DNA from 4 places in the Kribbella sp. NPDC050281 genome. Region 4 is predicted to be linked to each of the others. Evidence: riboswitches for the same ligand, from Rfam matches in the RefSeq annotation. Region 4 holds a riboswitch; each other region holds the start of a gene.
What was found. A riboswitch is a leader RNA that binds a small molecule or an ion and turns the genes downstream of it on or off. The one in region 4 is predicted to bind cobalamin.
Positions count from the first base shown of each region.

Region 1 (4,382 bases), on a different contig from region 4:
GTCGGCCCGCATCCCGTCGACGTCGAACGACGCGCAGATCTCCGCGATCTGACGCAAGGCGGAGTCGGTGAGAATCACCTCGGTCAGCAGGGCACGAGCCTTGACGATGCGCTCGGCGAGCTCGCGCTGCGGACCGTCGTACCGAGCAATGAAGGCATCCGGATCAGCCTCGTATCCGAGCCGAGCCCGCATCACCTCAACCCGGACGGCAGGATCCCGGCTGGCGACGACATCAACAGTCAGCCCGAACCGGTCGAGCAACTGCGGCCGCAGTTCACCCTCCTCCGGGTTCATCGTGCCGACCAGGACGAACCGCGCCGGGTGCGTGACCGATACCCCGTCACGCTCGACCGTCGCGCGTCCCATCGCCGCAGCGTCGAGCAGTACGTCGACCAGATGGTCGTGCAGCAGATTGACCTCGTCGACGTACAGGATCCCGCGGTGCGCCGCCGCCAGCAGTCCAGGTTCGTACACCGTGATGCCCTCGGCCAGCGCCTTCTCGAGATGCAACGACCCGAGCACACGGTCCTCAGTCGCACCCACCGGAAGCTCGACCAGCCGGGCCGGCCGGGATTCGCTGACCGACGAATGCGGTCCGTCGGGACAGGCCGGGTCCGGGTGGTCGGGGTCGCAGGAGAAGCGGCAGCCCGGTACGACGTCCACCGTCGGGAGGATCTCGGTCAGTGCGCGGACCGCGGTCGACTTCGCCGTACCCTTCTCGCCCCGGATCAGCACCCCACCGATCGCCGGCGAGATCGCCGCGAGAATCAGGGCGAGCTGAAGATCGTCCATCCCGACTACGGCGGTGAACGGGAAACCACTGGACGGTGAGGCAGGCCGCATGAGCGGTGGATCCCTTCGTCGAGCGGGTATCCACGCCCGCCGGCAGCTGGTACGCCGTACCACGGAGACCGCAGCCCGACGGACGGAGGTGGATGTCCTGGCTTCCGGGATTCATCCCGGTCACAGTGGCGGGACCGCCCCGGACTCCCGGCCGAAGCCGGTCACCGGTGTTCCTCCACAACCGTCCGCCCGATCATGACACACGCCACCCATCCCTCAGCGACCAGGTTCACACCCGCACCCGGCGGTGGTGGGCCTGTCGGTTGGGCGCGGATGGGTGTTCACTGAGGTGACATGGGGGGTCTTCGGGCCGATCATCGGTTTGCGGGACGGGCCGTCGAACAGGAACTGCTCGGCGACGTGGTGCGCGACGCCGTCGGCGGGATCCCGCGCGCGATCGTGATCCACGGTGAAGCCGGCATCGGAAAGAGCCGCTTGGCGCGGGAGATGTGCCGGGATCCGCGGCTGACCGTCCTGTGGGGATCGTGCGTGCACTTCGGTGGCGCGTCGGTTCCGTTCGCCCCGATCAGCGGCGCACTGCAGGACTGGCTCAGCCAGGCCGACGCGGACGAGCGGGAGCGGATCCTCGCCGCGACCGATGGGCTGACCGCCTTGCTTCCCTCGATCGGAACGAACGGCAGCGGCGACGCTGCCGACGGCAGCGACTCGACGCGGCTGCCGATGCTGGTCGATCTCGTGCTGAACCGGATCGCGGACCAGCGCCCGACGGTGGTCGTCATCGACGACCTGCAGTGGGCCGACGTGGCCTCTCTGGACGTGCTGTCCTACCTGATCGCGGGATTCCGGGTCCAGCGGCTGGTCCTGATCGCCACCTGCAGGACCGAGGAACGCGGCGAGGGGCATCCACTCCACTCCTGGCTGGCCGACATGCGCCGGATGCCGTACTTCGGCGAGATTTCCTTGCAACCGCTCGACCTGGACGCCGTCAGCAACCAGATCGAAGGACTGCTCGGCCACACGCCCGACATCGAGCTCGCCACCGAGGTCCTGGCCAGGTCGGACGGCAACCCCTATCTCGTCGAACTGATGGTCCGCGGTCTGTCCGGCTCCGAGCGAAGTCTGCCTCCGACAGTCCCGGCCGCACTCGGGGAAGCATTGCTCGCCACCTGGCACGGTCTGTCCGAACGAGCCCGGCTGGTCACCAGAATTCTCGCCGTCGGCGGTCGCCCGACGCCATCCGCAGTACTGACCGAGGTCGCCTCCAGCCATGGGATCCGGGCGGATCAGATCACCCCCAGCCTGTCCGAGGCGCAGGACCGCGGTGTCGTGCGCAACGACGGCGGCAGCTGGTGGTTCCGCCATCCGCTGCTGGCCGAGGTCCTGTACGACGGCCTGTCCCCCGACCAAGCGATCGAGCTGCATTCCGACTACGTCGGCGTACTCGAGTCGCGGCCCGCCGAGTTGACGGCCGCCGACCTGGCGGTCCACAACGAACGGGCCGGCAACATCGATGCGACCTTCCGCTGGTCGCTCGTGGCGGCCGACCAGGCAGCACAGCTACGGGCCCCGTCCGAAGAGGCGATCCAACTCCGCCGCGCGTGCGCTCTCTGGGAGTCGGCATCACCGGCGATCCGAGGCGGGCGTGACGACAGGATCCGCCTGTTGCGACGGACAAGCACGATCTGTCTCCGGGCAAGCCTGGCCGACGCGGCCGTCCCGCTCCTGACCGATGCATTGAGCCTGGTGGACACAACGCGCGAGCCGTTGCTGGCCTGCGATCTCCTGGTCGCGCGGTCCAACGCCCGCTGGAGCTCGACCGCGCCCGGCATGCCAGACCTGGCCGACGTTCTGGAAGCGATCGAATTGACGACAGACTTCCCCGCGAGCGCGGAGCGCGCCGTCGCGTTCGCCGAGCTGTCCGAGAGCGAGACATTGCACGGCCTGCCGGACGACGTACTGCACGCAGAGGAAGCGGTCCGGATCGCGCACAGGTCAGGCTCGGCGCAAGCCATCGGGCGCGGCTTGGGTGCATTGGCGGCTGTGTCCGACAGCCGCGCGCCGCTCGAGTCGCTCGCCGGTGCGGAGGTTGCGGAAGAGCTGGCCAGGTCCTGCGGAGATGTGGACACCGCCACCAATGCCGCCATCTTCCGTTTCAATGCTCTGCACGCGCTCGGCCGGCGATCCGATGCAGCTGACGTCACTCGCGCTGCGTACTTCGACGCTGTTTCCGCCGGCGCCGGCGTCTGGGCGTATTTCCTCGCCTTCGAAGCCGCCAGCGAGCTGATCGACCTCGGCCGCTGGGACGACTGCCGAGGCTTGTTGCGGTCCGCGTTGGCGGCCCGCGCGGCCGATATCCCTGGAGCAGGCGTCAGGTTGGCCGCGAGCCTGCTCGCCGTGCGGTCGGGCCGGACCGAAGAGGCCCGGCAGCATTTCGATCGGGCGTTGGAGCTGATCTCCGACGACTTCAATCCGCTCCGCCCGTCCATCACCCGCGTCGGCATCGAGCTGATGACCGCGGAAGGCAAGGACGCGCTCTCCGTGGCCTGGGCACGCCCACGTCTGACCGCGATGGATCAGCCGCCTGATGCGTGGGATGACGAGGTACTTCCTGGCTTTGCCCGGGCGGCGGCCGACGCAGCCTGCGCTGCCCGGGACCGCGGTGATGTCGCCGCCGTCGCTGCGGCCGCGGACGTGCTCGACAGCGTCATCGACGGATGGCCGCGGGCGCCCTTCGCCGACGCCATGGGTGGCGTGGATGTCCAAGCGATGAATGAGGCACTCCTTGCGGCCGAGATCGGCCGCTGCCGGAACACCCCGGACCAACCGGAGCTCTGGCGCCGCGCGGCAGACGCGTGCGGTGGCGCCGGAAGTCGCTGGGATCAAGCGGTCGCGCAGTGGCGGTGCGCCGAGGCTGAGCTCACCAGTGGACCGACTTCGGCGCAGGCACGCGGCCTCCTGCGGCAGGCTCATGAGTGCGCGGTCGAGTTGGGCGCCGAGCCCTTGCGTCGAGAGGTCGAGTCGCTGGCGCGGCGGGCAAAGGTTGACCTGAGCCCGGTCGAGGTCGTTCCGACCGTCGACGACCCACGACTGGCCGCACTCACCGACCGCGAACGGGAAGTGCTGGCCTTCCTCGTCGTCGGGCGGTCGAACTCCGAGATCGCCAAGGATCTGTTCATCAGTGACAAGACGGTCAGTGTTCATGTCTCGAACATTCTGCGGAAGACCGGGACTACGAGCCGGGTGGCAGCCGCCGCTCTGGCTGAGCGGCGGCTGCTTGGTCACTGAAGGTCGACCGGATGGCGACGTCGGTAGGCCCAGAGGGCTGCCAGGGCGATACCGGCCCCACCGATGGCGCTTGCGCCGGCCTGCCGAGCTTCATCGAGGTTGTCGTCGACCTCGATCGTCGGGCCCGGATCGTGGACGACCACGACAGGCTGCCGGTAGTCGCCTTCGGGATAGATCTCGCGCGCCGAGGCCTGGGATGCGATCGCCACGGTGATGCCGAGGGTCAGCGCAGGTACGGCGACGAGGGTACGGATGTGCTTCACGGTTCCTCCTCACGGCGCGGATCGCCGTCT
Region 1 covers NZ_JBFAKS010000003.1:300,835-305,216, forward strand. Annotated here, with positions in the region: gene AB0I34_RS05720 (putative cobaltochelatase) at 1-843, opposite strand, end outside; cobalamin riboswitch at 916-1,048, opposite strand; gene AB0I34_RS05725 (AAA family ATPase) at 1,138-4,089, shown strand; gene AB0I34_RS05730 (hypothetical protein) at 4,083-4,352, opposite strand.
Region 1: it holds a riboswitch for cobalamin, as region 4 does, so the genes downstream of both, AB0I34_RS05720 (putative cobaltochelatase) here and AB0I34_RS30800 (ribonucleoside-diphosphate reductase subunit alpha) in region 4, are expected to answer to the same signal.

Region 2 (4,382 bases), on a different contig from region 4:
ACCAGGTGCCGGAGCGCAGGGATCACCTCGTCGTAGCCGCGGGTTTTCAGGCCGCAGTCCGGATTGATCCACAACCGGTCTGCCGGCACGGCCGCCACGGCCCGGTCAATCAGGTCCGTGAGTTCGTCCTGGCTGGGGACGCGAGGAGAGTGGATGTCGTAGATGCCCGGGCCGACGCCGCGGCGGAAGCCGGCGGCGGTGAGGTCGCCGAGGATCTCCATACCTGATCGCGCGGCCTCGATCGTGGTCACGTCGGCGTCCAGTCCGTCGATCCCGGCGATCACCGCACCGAACTCCGAGTAGCACAGATGCGTGTGGATCTGGATCTCGGCGGACGCGCCGCCAGTGGCCAGCCGGAACGCACCGACCGACCAGTCCAGGTACGCCTTCTGCTCCGCCGATCGCAACGGCAGCAGCTCGCGCAGTGCAGGTTCGTCCACCTGCACGATCCTGATCCCGGCCGACGCCAGGTCGGCCACCTCGTCCCGCAGGGCCAGCGCGACCTGATCGGCGGTAACGGCGGCGGGCTGGTCGTCGCGGACGAAGGACCAGGCCAGGATCGTCACCGGCCCGGTCAGCATCCCCTTCACCGGCCGCTCGGTCAGCGATTGCGCGTACGACGCCCAGCGCACGGTCATCGGCTCGGGTCGCGACACGTCGCCGTACAGGATCGGTGGCCGGACGCACCGGCTGCCGTACGACTGCACCCAGCCGTATTTGGTGGTCGCGAAGCCGTCCAGCTGTTCGGCGAAGTACTGGACCATGTCGTTGCGCTCGGGTTCCCCATGCACGAGCACGTCCAGCCCGAGCTCCTCCTGCAGGCTGATCACCCGCGCGATCTCGGCCCGCATCCGCTCGTCGTACGTCGCCTGGTCGATCCGGCCGGACCGGAGTTCGGTGCGGGTTCGGCGGAGGTCCGCGGTCTGCGGGAACGAGCCGATCGTGGTGGTCGCGAGATCCGGCAGCCCGATCGACTCCTGCGCGGTCCGGCGTTCGTCGTACGGCGCTCGCTGCCGATCCTCGGGACGGATCGCGGCGACCCGGGCGCGGACGGCCTGCTCACGAGCGAGGCCGGACTCCTTCAACAAGCCGGGCGACGGATTGTCGAGGTTCACCAGTACGCCGGGCTCCTCCTCGCTGAGCGCACGGCCGAGCAGGACTACCTCGTCGACTTTCTGCCGCGCGATCGCGAGTCGCGCCCGCACCTGCGGATCAAGCTCGTCCTCCGCATCCACGTCGTACGGCACATGGAGCAGCGAGCACGAGGTGGAAACGGCGAGCCGGCCGACGGAGCCGAGCAGCTGCACGCAGGTCGACAACGCCTCACCGAGGGGAGTGCGCCAGACGTTCCGGCCGTCGACCACCCCGGCGAAAACGGTCTTACGCTGGATGGCCGGCAAGACGGCCAGCCGGTCGACCAGGCCAGGAGTGGACACGAGGTCGACCGCCAGCCCCTCGATCGCTGTGGACGCGAGCACCGGCAGGGCTGCACCGGGATCTCCGAAGTACGTCGCGACCAGGAGACGCGGGCGTTCGGTGAGCTTCGCCAACCGGTCGTACGCGCGACGGAGAGCGTCGAGCTCAGCCGGTGTGCGGTCCTGGACCAAGGCCGGCTCGTCCAGCTGCACCCAGTCAGCACCCGCGGCATCGAGCCTGCCGAGAAGTTCGGCGTACGCGTCCAGGAGACGGTCGAGCAGGCTGAGTGGCTCGAAGCCCGGAGTTGTGGATTTCGAGAGCAGCAGGAAGGTCAGTGGCCCGATCAGGACCGGGCGGGTCTCCACCCCGGCTTCTTGCGCGGCCGCCAGATCCTCGAGTGGCTTGGCCGGGTTGAGCCGGAACACCGTGTCCTCGGTGAGCTCGGGGACCAAGTAGTGGTAGTTGGTGTCGAACCACTTGGTCAGCTCCAGCGGCGCCACCTCGGCGTGGCCACGCGCCATCGCGAAGTACGTGTCGAGTCCGGAGCGATCGAGGGCGCGGAAGCGCTCGGGAATGATCCCGAACAGCTGCACGTGGTCGAGCATCTGGTCGTAGTACGAGAAGGTGTTACCGGGGAGAACGTCGAGTCCGCGGCCGGCCAGATCGCGCCAGGTGTCGGCGCGCAGTTGGCGGGCGGTCGCCTCCAGTTCGGCCGCGTCGCTGTCGCCGGACCAGTACTTCTCGACGGCCTTCTTGAGTTCGCGGTCCGGGCCGATGCGCGGATAGCCCAGCACTGTCTTGATGGTGTTCACGTCTCTCTCCTCGCGAGCGTGCCAGGGATCGGCGGGGTCGCGGAGACGCCGGACGGGTCCTCCCACGAGACCACCGATCCACCGCGCACCGGCTGGTGCGCGGACCGTCGGCAGGTCTTCGGACTCACGGGCAGTCCGGTCGGTCTGACCGGTTGGCCTACTGGCCGTCGCTTCCCGGACGCCGGGCGTCCAGTGCTGTCTGACGGCTGTCGTTCCCGTTCACCGCTGCGGGGCAGTCCCGGATTCACACCGGGTTCCCTGTTGCCTCGCCTCGTCGTCGACCACCCGACCAGGCGAACCGTCGGCACTGCCGAGCGTAACCCGCGAGCACCGCGACGCGCCGGACGGCGAGACGAACACCACTCGCGGTACCCGCCGTCGACGCGACGAAACCCCGGGATCGATTCGCCAGAAGGTTTCGTTGGCGGACGTGCCGATTGTCTTGCGTTGTCAACGGGGGAAGGGTTTTCCGGCCTTCGACCTGTGGGCAGAGTCACGTCGGCATCGTGAGACCAGTGTTCAACTGGACTGGTTTTTGGGCTTACTCTGAGAGCAACGCCCCCGCCACTGGAGTCGATGGGCCAGCGGGCCACCACACCGCGCTCAGAAGCACCGCCTGAACCACAGGGAGTGATCGTGCCGAAACTCGTCTACGACTTCGCCGAAGGCAACAAGGACATGAAGGAGCTGCTCGGCGGGAAGGGGGCGAACCTGGCCGAGATGACCAACCTCGGCCTGCCGGTGCCACCCGGATTCACCATCAGCGCCGAGGCCTGCCGCGCGTACCTGACCACCGGCTCGGTGCCACCGGAGTTGGCCGACGAGATCGACCACCACGTCGACGTACTGCAGCAGAAGATGGGCAAGAAGCTCGGCCAGGCCGACGACCCCCTGCTCGTCTCGGTCCGGTCCGGAGCGGCCGTGTCGATGCCCGGGATGATGGAGACCGTTCTGAACGTCGGCCTGAACGACGATTCGGTGAACGGGCTCGCGCATCACTCCGGCAACCCGCGGTTCGCCTGGGACGCGTACCGCCGGCTGATCCAGATGTTCGGCAAGACCGTGCTCGACATGGACGGCGACGTGTTCGAGGACGCGATCGAGGCGGCCAAGGAAGTCAAGGGCACCCGCAACGACCTCGACCTGGACGCGGACGACCTGAAGCGCTTGGTCGAGACGTTCAAGCAGGCCGTCCATGAGCACACCGGCCGCGAGTTCCCGCAGGACCCTCGGACCCAGATGGACCTGGCGATCGAGGCCGTCTTCGGCTCGTGGAACTCCGAGCGGGCGATCCTCTACCGCCGGCAGGAGCGGATCCCGACCGACCTCGGTACGGCGGTCAACATCTGCTCGATGGTGTTCGGCAACCTCGGCATGGACTCCGGCACCGGCGTCGCGTTCACCCGCGACCCGTCGAGCGGTCAGCCCGGTGTGTACGGCGACTACCTGCAGAACGCGCAGGGCGAGGACGTGGTGGCCGGCATTCGCAACACCGTCCCGCTCGCGGACCTGGAGCAGATCGACAAGACGTCGTACGACGATCTGATGGCGATCATGGCCAAGCTCGAGAGCCACTACCGCGATCTGTGCGACATCGAGTTCACCGTCGAGCGCGGCAAACTGTGGATGCTGCAGACGCGGGTCGGCAAGCGGACCGCGGCGGCCGCGTTCCGGATCGCGACCAGCCTGATCGACGAGGGCGTGATCGACACCGACGAGGCGCTGAAGCGGGTGAAGGGTGCGCAGCTCGCGCAGTTGATGTTCCCGCGGTTCGACGCGGACGCGGACACCGACCTCATCACCAAGGCGATCGGTGCGTCGCCGGGTGCGGCGTCCGGCACGATCGTGTTCACCTCGGCCGCCGCGGTCGAGGCCGCGGACCGCGGCGAGAAGGTGATCCTGGTCCGGCGCGAGACGAACCCGGACGACCTGCACGGCATGATCGCGGCGCAGGGGATCCTGACCAGCCGCGGCGGCAAGACCTCGCATGCGGCCGTGGTCGCCCGCGGCATGGGCAAGACCTGTGTCTGCGGCGCCGAGGAGCTCGACGTGAACGTTGCCCAGGGCACCATCAAGGTGCACGGCACGGTGATCGAGGCCGGCGAGACGATCTCGATCGACGGGACGACCGGAGAGGTGTTCCGCGGCGAGGTC
Region 2 covers NZ_JBFAKS010000052.1:39,250-43,631, forward strand. Annotated here, with positions in the region: gene metE (5-methyltetrahydropteroyltriglutamate--homocysteine S-methyltransferase) at 1-2,228, opposite strand, end outside; cobalamin riboswitch at 2,320-2,546, opposite strand; gene ppdK (pyruvate, phosphate dikinase) at 2,862-4,382, shown strand, end outside.
Region 2: it holds a riboswitch for cobalamin, as region 4 does, so the genes downstream of both, metE (5-methyltetrahydropteroyltriglutamate--homocysteine S-methyltransferase) here and AB0I34_RS30800 (ribonucleoside-diphosphate reductase subunit alpha) in region 4, are expected to answer to the same signal.

Region 3 (4,382 bases), on a different contig from region 4:
GCCACTACTACTCGATCGCCGGCCCGACGTTCCTGGCCGAGTACGACAACACCCAGGACGACGCCAACCACATCCACTCCGTCTGGCGAGACCTCCGCAACGATTGGGGCACCGACCTCCTCGCCGCCCACTACGCCATGCACCGCTGAGGTCAGCGCCGTTGGAACTCGTGGTTCGCGGTCCAGGACGCCGCCTGGTGGCCGAGCTTGTTTCCGTCGTCCATCGCCTGCCGGAAATGCAGCCCCAGCCAGATCCGCGCGTTCTTGGTCTCGGCGTCCAGTGCCGCGGCGGTGCGGAATTGACGAGTCGTCCCCGTCACGGTCGACGAGACGGTCAGGTTGATTGAATGCGCTCCGAACAGGCGGCTGAAGGTCTCGGACGTGGCCCCGCTGGCGCAGGCATGCCCGCTGACATAGTCCGGGTACGGCGGTGTCGCGACCAGCGGTGTCCAGGTCGGATCGGGCTTCGTCGCGCGGTTGCCGTCGGTGTCCGCCAGCCGGATCGCCGTGATCGGCCGCCAGTAGGCGTAGTCGTACTTGGCCCGCCAGCACGCGACCAACGCATCGGCCGTACTGGTGCCGAGGAGTGCGAAGGCACGTGCGCTCTTCACGATGTCCAGCCCGCGCTTGGTGACCTGATCTCGCAGTGCTGCCTGGTACTGCGCGACCGCGTTCGCGTTCCAGAACAACGCGGTCTGGGTCTGCGCGGGCGTCCGGTCGGAATCGTCTCCGGCTGCGCCCATCGCCTTCACCTCGGCGAAATCGCGCGCGTACGCCTTCGACGTGATCGGGTCTGGACCGGGCAACCGCACCTGCGTCGGTGACTTGAGAGCGAGCGGCTCAACGAACCCGAGCCACGGCACGAGCATCGGCGCGAACGCATCCGGAGTCGGACGCCACACGCCCGGTGCCGGTGTGACGTCGAGGGTCACCGCCGCGCCCCGCCCGTCGTTGAGTCGCGCCTCGATCAGGGATGCGGCGGCGGTATCGCCAACCTGCTGCCCACGGGTCTTCGCCGAGCCGTCCGGGATGTTGCTGAGTGATCCGGCGTAGTCCGCCGCGAGTTTCTGCGCGGACGCCGGGAAGTAGTAGCTCAGCACCCGGTACGCCGCCGTCACTGCCGCGGCCTCCGTCGACGCCTTGGCTCGGACGGGAGGCTGTTTCAGATACGGCCGATACCGTCCTTCGATCGCCACCACCGCGTCGTACACGGCGATGGAGACGAAGCCGAAGTACAGGCCCGAGGACGGAATCGGAGTGGCGTTCTCGGCGAAGACGGTCCGCTCGGCGATCGCATTCCAGGTGGTGATCACGGCGGGATCGGCGTGCTTGGTGCCGGTCGCGAGACTCGGTGGGACGGCAACGGCCGAGGTGGCGAGGCCGGCCACGACGACCGCGCTCACGAACGCAGAGTGGTGGAAGCGCACAGGAATCCCCTTCAGTAGAAGTCGAGTGACTTGTGCTGAAGCAGCGTTGTGCGCGATGCCGGAGGAGGCCAGCGGACAAGCCCGATCATTCCGGCCTAGCACCGTCGAGCCGGACGGGTCAAGAACTCGCCGCGCTCCTTCGGAAATCAAGCGTCCGATAGAGTCTCGGCGTCAAGCGATGGCAACTGCAGGAACCCGGTGTGAGTCCGGGACGGTCCCGCCACTGTGACCCAGCGCCGTAGTCAGGCGCAGGGGAGTCAGGAACTGCCGCTGTCGCACCTCCGGACGGGGCGTGGACACCCCGAGGAAGGACCGGTCGCGCATGCCCGCGAACCTCCTGCTGCTCTCCACCGCCGACACCGATCTGCTCGCCGCCGCCGAGGCGGACGCCGGCTGGAAGGTCGCGAACCCCGCCCGGCTCGACCTCGCCGACCTGACCCCGTTGCTGGACGCGGCCGAGATCGTCGTGGTCCGGTTGCTCGGCGGTCGCCGGGCCTGGGAGGAGGGCCTCGGCGCGGTGCTCGCCTCAGGCAAGCCGGTGGTCGTCGTCAGTGGCGAGGCCGCGCCCGACGCCGAACTGATGTCGTTGTCGACCGTGCCTGCGGGCGCGGTGACCGAGGCGCTGGCCTATCTGCGCGAAGGCGGCTCCGAGAATCTGCGCAACCTGGCCGGCTTCCTGAGCGACACGCTGCTGCTGACGGGCGACGCGTTCGACCCGCCCCGCGCACTCCCGGCGTACGGCGTCCGCGGGACGTTCGTCGAGGATGAGCGGCCGGTGGTCGGGATCGTCTACTACCGAGCGCACGAGATCTCCGGGAACACGGCCTTCGTCGATGCGCTGGCAAGTGCGGTCGAGGCCGCCGGCGCGCAGCCGCTGCCCGTGTACTGCGGGACGCTCCGCGGACTCGATCCGACCAGCGATGAGAACGCCGGACTGTTCGACCTGCTGCACAAGTGCGACGTCCTCGTCACGACCCTCCTCGCCGCCGGCGGGTCCGTCGCGGCCAACGCGAGCGCGGGCGGCTCGGACGATGCCTGGGACGCCGGAGCGCTCGCGTCCCTCGACATCCCGCTGATCCAAGGCCTCGCGCTGACCTCGACCCGCGAGCAGTGGCTGGCCAGCGACGCCGCGATCAGTCCGATGGACGCCGCGACCCAGGTCGCGATCCCCGAGTTCGACGGACGACTGATCACGATCCCGTTCTCCTTCAAGGCGTACGACGCCGACGGTCTGGCCCGGTACGCGCCGGACCGGGAGCGGTGTATCCGGCTGGCCGGGATCGCGGTGGCGCATGCCCGGCTCCGGCACGTCCGGAACCGCGACAAGCGACTCGCGCTGGTGCTGTCGTCGTACCCGACCAAGCACGCCCGGATCGGGAACGCGGTCGGCCTGGACACTCCGGCGTCGGCGGTCGTCCTGCTCGGGCAGCTCGAGGACGCCGGGTACGACCTCGGCGGCCTCGACCTCAGTGAACTGCAGGGCGCGGACGGCGCAGACGGGCTCATTCACCGGCTGATCGCGGCGGGCGGTCACGACGTCGACTGGCTCACCGACGAGCAGCTGGCCAACGCCGTCGCGACGATCCCGCGGTCGGTCTACCAGCAGTGGTTCGGTCGCGTGCCGGAGTCGTTGCGCGAGGCAATGACCGAGGCGTGGGGCGAGCCGCCCGGTGCGCTGTACGTCGACACGTCCGGGAACGAGCCCGCGATCGCGTTGGCGGCGCTGCGCTTCGGGAACGTGGTCCTGATGATCCAGCCGCCGCGCGGCTTCGGGGAGAACCCGGTCGCGATCTACCACGACCCGGACATGGCGCCGTCGCACCACTACCTGGCGGCGTACCGCTGGCTGGAGGCCGCGCCGTCGGATGGCGGCTTCGGTGCGCACGCGGTCGTCCATCTGGGCAAGCACGGCACGCTCGAATGGCTGCCGGGCAAGGGGATCGGGATGGCGGCCGGCTGCGCGCCGGACGCCGTCCTCGGGAATCTGCCGATGGTCTACCCGTTCATCGTCAACGACCCCGGTGAGGGGACGCAGGCGAAGCGGCGCGCGCACGCGACCGTAGTCGACCACCTGGTCCCGCCGATGGCGCGGGCCGAGACGTACGGCGACATGGCGAAGCTGGAGTATCTGCTCGACGAGTACGCGAGCGTGTCGGCTCTCGACCCGGACAAGGTGCCGACGTTGCGTGCGCAGATCTGGACCCTGATCCAGGCAGCTCAACTGCATCACGACCTGCACACGTCCGAACGGCCCGAGGACGACGACTTCGACGAGTTCGTCCTGCACCTGGACGGCTATCTGTGCGAGATCAAGGACGTTCAGATCCGCGACGGTCTGCACATCCTCGGTGGTGCGCCGGCCGGTGAGGCACGCGTCAACCTGGTGCTCGCCGTACTGCGTGCGCGGCAGCTCTGGGGTGGTTCGTACTCGATTCCCGGTCTGCGCACGGCGCTGGGGGAGACCTTCGGAGTCGACGAGGCGGCCATGCTCGCCGATCCCGGCCGGGCCGTGCCGGAGCTTGCCGAGCTGGCGACGCTCGCGGATCTGCCGGCGGTGAGTGGCGCCGACGGTGTCGACCTGCTGGAAGCCGTCGCCCGCAAGCTCGTGGTCGGGATGGAGACGCTGAGCTGGGAGGCCGCGAAGGTCCCGGTCGTCGTGATCGAGGTGCTCGGGCGGCCGTCGGAACAGGTCGAGGCGTCGCTCACCTTTGCCGCCGAGGAGGTCGTGCCGCGGCTCGCGCGCACCGGTGACGAACTGACGAACGTACTGCGCGCTCTGGACGGCCGCTTCGTCGAGGCAGGTCCGTCCGGCTCGCCGACCCGCGGTCTGGTCAACGTGCTGCCGACCGGGCGCAACTTCTACGCCGTCGACCCGAAGGCGATCCCGAGCCGCAACGCCTGGGACGTCGGGGTCGCGCTGGCCGATTCGCTGCTGGCCCGGCACAAGGCGGAAACG
Region 3 covers NZ_JBFAKS010000003.1:307,615-311,996, reverse strand. Annotated here, with positions in the region: gene AB0I34_RS05760 (DUF3500 domain-containing protein) at 1-149, shown strand, start outside; gene AB0I34_RS05755 (vanadium-dependent haloperoxidase) at 152-1,402, opposite strand; cobalamin riboswitch at 1,576-1,713, shown strand; gene cobN (cobaltochelatase subunit CobN) at 1,749-4,382, shown strand, end outside.
Region 3: it holds a riboswitch for cobalamin, as region 4 does, so the genes downstream of both, cobN (cobaltochelatase subunit CobN) here and AB0I34_RS30800 (ribonucleoside-diphosphate reductase subunit alpha) in region 4, are expected to answer to the same signal.

Region 4 (4,382 bases):
GGCTCACCCCGCAGATGTTGGAGATCGTCGCGGTCGGCGCGATCGCCATCACGTTGGAGTTGCGCATGCCGTCGCGCAGGACCTTCTGCCGGAGCGCGTCCCAGTCGAGCTGCTTGCTCTGGTCAACGGTCAGGTCGCCGTCCCGTGCCGTCTTGAGCAGCTCGAGCGAGTCGATCGGCAGGATGCCCTGGCTCCACAGCGATCCGTCGTACGACGAGTAGCGGCCGCGCTCGGCGGCGAGATCACTGGAGGCCTCGATCGCGTGGTAGCTGATCTGCTCCATCGAGCTGTCGGCGAAGGCCACGGCGGCGTCGGAGGAGTAGGGGATCCGCAGCGCGAACAGTGCGTCGGCGAAGCCCATCAGACCGAGGCCGACCGGGCGGTGCCGCTGGTTGGCCCGCTCCGACTCCGTGGTGGTGTAGAAGTTCACGTCGATGACGTTGTCGAGCATCCGGACCGCGGTCTTCACCGTCTCGCGGAGCAGGTCGGCGTCCAGCCCGTCCTCGGTCAGGTGCGCGACCAGGTTGACCGAGCCGAGGTTGCAGACCGCGGTCTCGTCGACGGTCGTGTTCAGGGTGATCTCGGTGCACAGATTGGACGAGTGGACGACACCGTCGTGCTGCTGCGGCGAACGCAGGTTGCAGGCGTCCTTGAAGGTGATCCACGGATGCCCGGTCTCGAACAGCACGGTCAGCATGCGCCGCCACAGGTCGACCGCCTTGACCCGCTTGAAGACCTTGATCTCGCCTCGGTCGGCCGCCGCCTCGTACTGCGCGTACGCCGCGGCGAACTCGGGCCCGTACAGATCGTGCAGGTCGGGCACCTCGTTGGGAGAGAACAGCGTCCAGTCGCCGCCGGCCTCGACCCGCTGCAGGAACAGGTCCGGCACCCAGTTCGCCGTGTTCATGTCGTGCGTACGCCGGCGCTCGTCGCCGGTGTTCTTCCGCAGGTCGAGGAACTCCTCGATGTCGACGTGCCAGGTCTCGAGATACGCGCAGACCGCACCCTTTCTCTTTCCACCCTGATTCACAGCTACCGCGGTGTCGTTCGCGATCTTCAGGAACGGTACGACGCCCTGCGACTCACCGTTGGTCCCGCGGATCTTGGCACCGATACCGCGCACCGGGGTCCAGTCGTTGCCGAGGCCACCGGAGTACTTGGCCAGCATCGCGTTGTTGCGGATGCCGTGGAAGATGCCGGCCAGATCGTCCTCGACCGTGGTCAGGAAGCAGGACGACAGCTGCGGCCGGGTGGTGCCGGAGTTGAACAGCGTCGGTGTGGACGACATGAACCGGAACGAGCTGAGCAACTCGTAGAACTGCAGCGCCCGTGCCTCGCGGTCGTCCTCGCGCAGCGCCATCCCCATCGCGACCCGCAGGAAGAATGCCTGCGGCAGCTCGAACCGCACCTTGTCGATGTGCAGCAGGTAGCGGTCGTAGAGGGTCTGCAGGGCAAGGAAGGTGAAGTCCAGGTCGCGCTCGGGCCGGATCGCGGCGGCGAGCCGGTCCAGGTCGAAGGTGGCCAACTCCGGGTCGAGTTGCCCCGCCTCGATGCCGAGCCGGATGTAGCGCGGGAAGTAGTCCGCGTACGCGTCGGTCATGTCGGCCTGGCTGGCCTGCCGCGGCTCGCCGTGGACGCGGCCGAGCGCCTCGCGACGGATCTGGTCGAGCAGCAGCCGGGACGCGGCGAAGCTGTACTGCGGCTCGGTCTCGACGTACGACCGGGCCGCCATCACCAGCGCGAGCTCGACCTCGTGTTGTGCGATGCCGTCGTAGCAGGAGCCAAGGGTCTCGTCGAGGATCAGCTCGGGGTCGACCGCGTCCAGACCCGTGGCCGCCTCCGCGACGATCACGCGCAGCCGGTCGACATCGAGCGGCGCGGTGCTGCCGTCGGCCGCGCGGACGGTGAGCGTGGGCTTGTCGGTGATGCCGGAAGGGTCGGCCGGGGTGCGGGCCTTGGTGCGCTCCTCGCGGTAGAGGACGTACGCACGGGCGACCTGGTGCTCGCCGGCGCGCATCAGCGCCAGCTCGACCTGGTCCTGGATGTCCTCGACCTGCACACTGCGGCGGGCGTCACCGCGGCTCGTCAGGGCCTCGACGACCCGGCCGGTCAGGTCGGTCACCAGGTCACGGACCCGGTGGGTGGTGCCCGCCTCGGCACCCTCGACGGCGAGGAACGCCTTGGTCATGGCGACCGAGATCTTGGTCTGGTCGAAACCGGTGTGGCCACCGTCGCGGCGTACGACGGTCAGCTGGATCGACTGGTCGGCTGTCGCCGCCCGGGATGAGGAAGCAATCGTCACAGGTGTTGTCTCCAAGAGGGTTCGGAGGACCGGAGCCACGCGGAGGGGCGCACGACGGGGCCGGCAGCACCGGCCGGGAACACTGCCGCCACGCCCTGCGACCCACCCGCGAGGTCTCGGACCACGTGCACCGGGCGGTGCACGCGCCGGTGGCAGGTATCCGGACTCGCGGAAGGCTTCCGCTCACCGTTGCGGGGCAGCTCCGGACTCGCACCGGATTCCCCTGTTGCCTCGGCGTGGCCCCACATCTTGTGGTGCCGACCACTCCGAACCACCAGCAGTAGTGATGCTAAGCGGCTGCCCCTAGATCTTGTGGTAGCGCCACGCCGCGTGTCGCACATGTTGTGGTCCTCACGCCGCGACTGCGTAGAGGTCCTGCAGCGTCATGATCTCCGAGCCATGGTGGATCAGCTCACGATTCAGCCGCAGTACGACGTGACCGAACGGCTCGCCCGCATCCAGCTCGGTCGCCTGACTGAGGCCGATCGTCATGACCTGCTCCTCGTCGAGAGCGGCGATCGCGTCCTGCCAGGCCTCGACCCAGTGCGTCAGCCACGCCACCGCATCGCGCGCGTTGCCGTGCAGGGTGATGTCGGCACGTCCCTGTTGGCTGGCGCCGAAGGTCCACTCCCAGCGCTCGAAGAACGTCTCGGTCAGATGCGCGATCAGCCAGGCGATCGTGCGTGGTCCGCGATGGTCCGGCTCGTCGGGCCACTGCGCGACCCACTCGCCGGACCCGAGTGATCGGAACCGCCCGGTGTAGTGCCGGCGTACGACGGTCAGCGCCTCGCTGCTCGGTCGCCAGAAGTACTGGTCGTCGGTCAACTGCGCGAGCCGGCCGGACAGCACCATCCAGCTGAAGCCGAGCTGGCCCCGGACCATGGCCATCGCCGATGGCCGGTGCAGGATGTCCCAGTCGAACGGCTCTGGCATCATCTCTCCCTGTACGATCGAACATATGTTCGAATTCTTGCTCGCTCGGGAGAAGAAAGTCAATGTGCGTGGCGTGTTGGTGCTGGCCTCGATGGGACCGGTCTGCTAGGTGGCTCGATCCGGGTGTCCGCCGCCGGGCTGGCGAAGCGGCGTTCGAGCAGGGTGAACGCGTCGATCAGTTCGGGCGCCTCGTAGACGCGGTTGCGTCGGCCGTCGGTGATCTCACGCAGGATGCCGGCCTCGACGAGCCTCGCCAGACCCTGGTTGGTCGCCTGCTGGGAGCGGTCGACAAGTTGCGCGGCCGCCGCGAGCGTGAGCACCGGCGCGGCGGGCAGTGCGTCGATCAGCAGGTCGGCTGCCGAGCCGCCGCGGACAGGCGCGGCTCGCTCGCGCCATGTCGACTTCAGTTCGGCCGCCGTCTGCTCGAAGCGAGCGGCCTCCGCCGTCGCGTGGCTGCAGGCCATTGCGAACATCCGCAGCCATGGATTCGCCGCCGACCGAGCCTTCGCAGTGGTGGCGCGACCGACGTGCCGGAACGCCGTCAGTGCTTCGACGTACTGCATCGCGTGCGTGGCGAGCGACAGCGACACCGGCGGCACAGTCCGCGTGATCAGTCCATCGGCCCGCAGGATCAGGTGAATCAGCGCCCGGCCGGTCCGGCCGTTGCCATCGGCAAAGGGGTGGATGGTCTCGAACTGCGCGTGCGCGATCGCGGTCTTCGCCAGCACCGGCAGCCGGGACTCCCGGACGAAGGTCATCAGATCCGCCAGCAGGTCGGGCACGAGGTGCGCCGGCGGCGGGACGTAGTACGCCTCGGCGGGGGAGCGGCCGCCGATCCAGTTCTGCAGGAAGCGGACCTCACCGCCGAACTCGGGTGTCGGGGACTGGGCCATCAAGCGCCGGTGCGCCTCGAGCAGGTGGTCGACCTCGAGTTTGTCGCCGGCCTGGACGGATTCGGTCGCCCAGGTCATCGCGTCGACCGCGCCGAGCACCTCCTCGGCGGTGACGTCGTGCTGCCGGTCCCGCAGTACGTCGGCCTTGAGCAGGCGGCGTGCGCCGACCACCAGCCCTTCGATCTGCGACGACCCGACAGCCTCCGCCCTCAGCAGCAGACGGGCCAGGGCTTCGCTGTTCGTCAGGACGGCGG
Region 4 covers NZ_JBFAKS010000034.1:6,619-11,000, forward strand. Annotated here, with positions in the region: gene AB0I34_RS30800 (ribonucleoside-diphosphate reductase subunit alpha) at 1-2,302, opposite strand, end outside; cobalamin riboswitch at 2,436-2,593, opposite strand; gene AB0I34_RS30805 (DinB family protein) at 2,654-3,235, opposite strand; gene AB0I34_RS30810 (Fic family protein) at 3,295-4,382, opposite strand, start outside.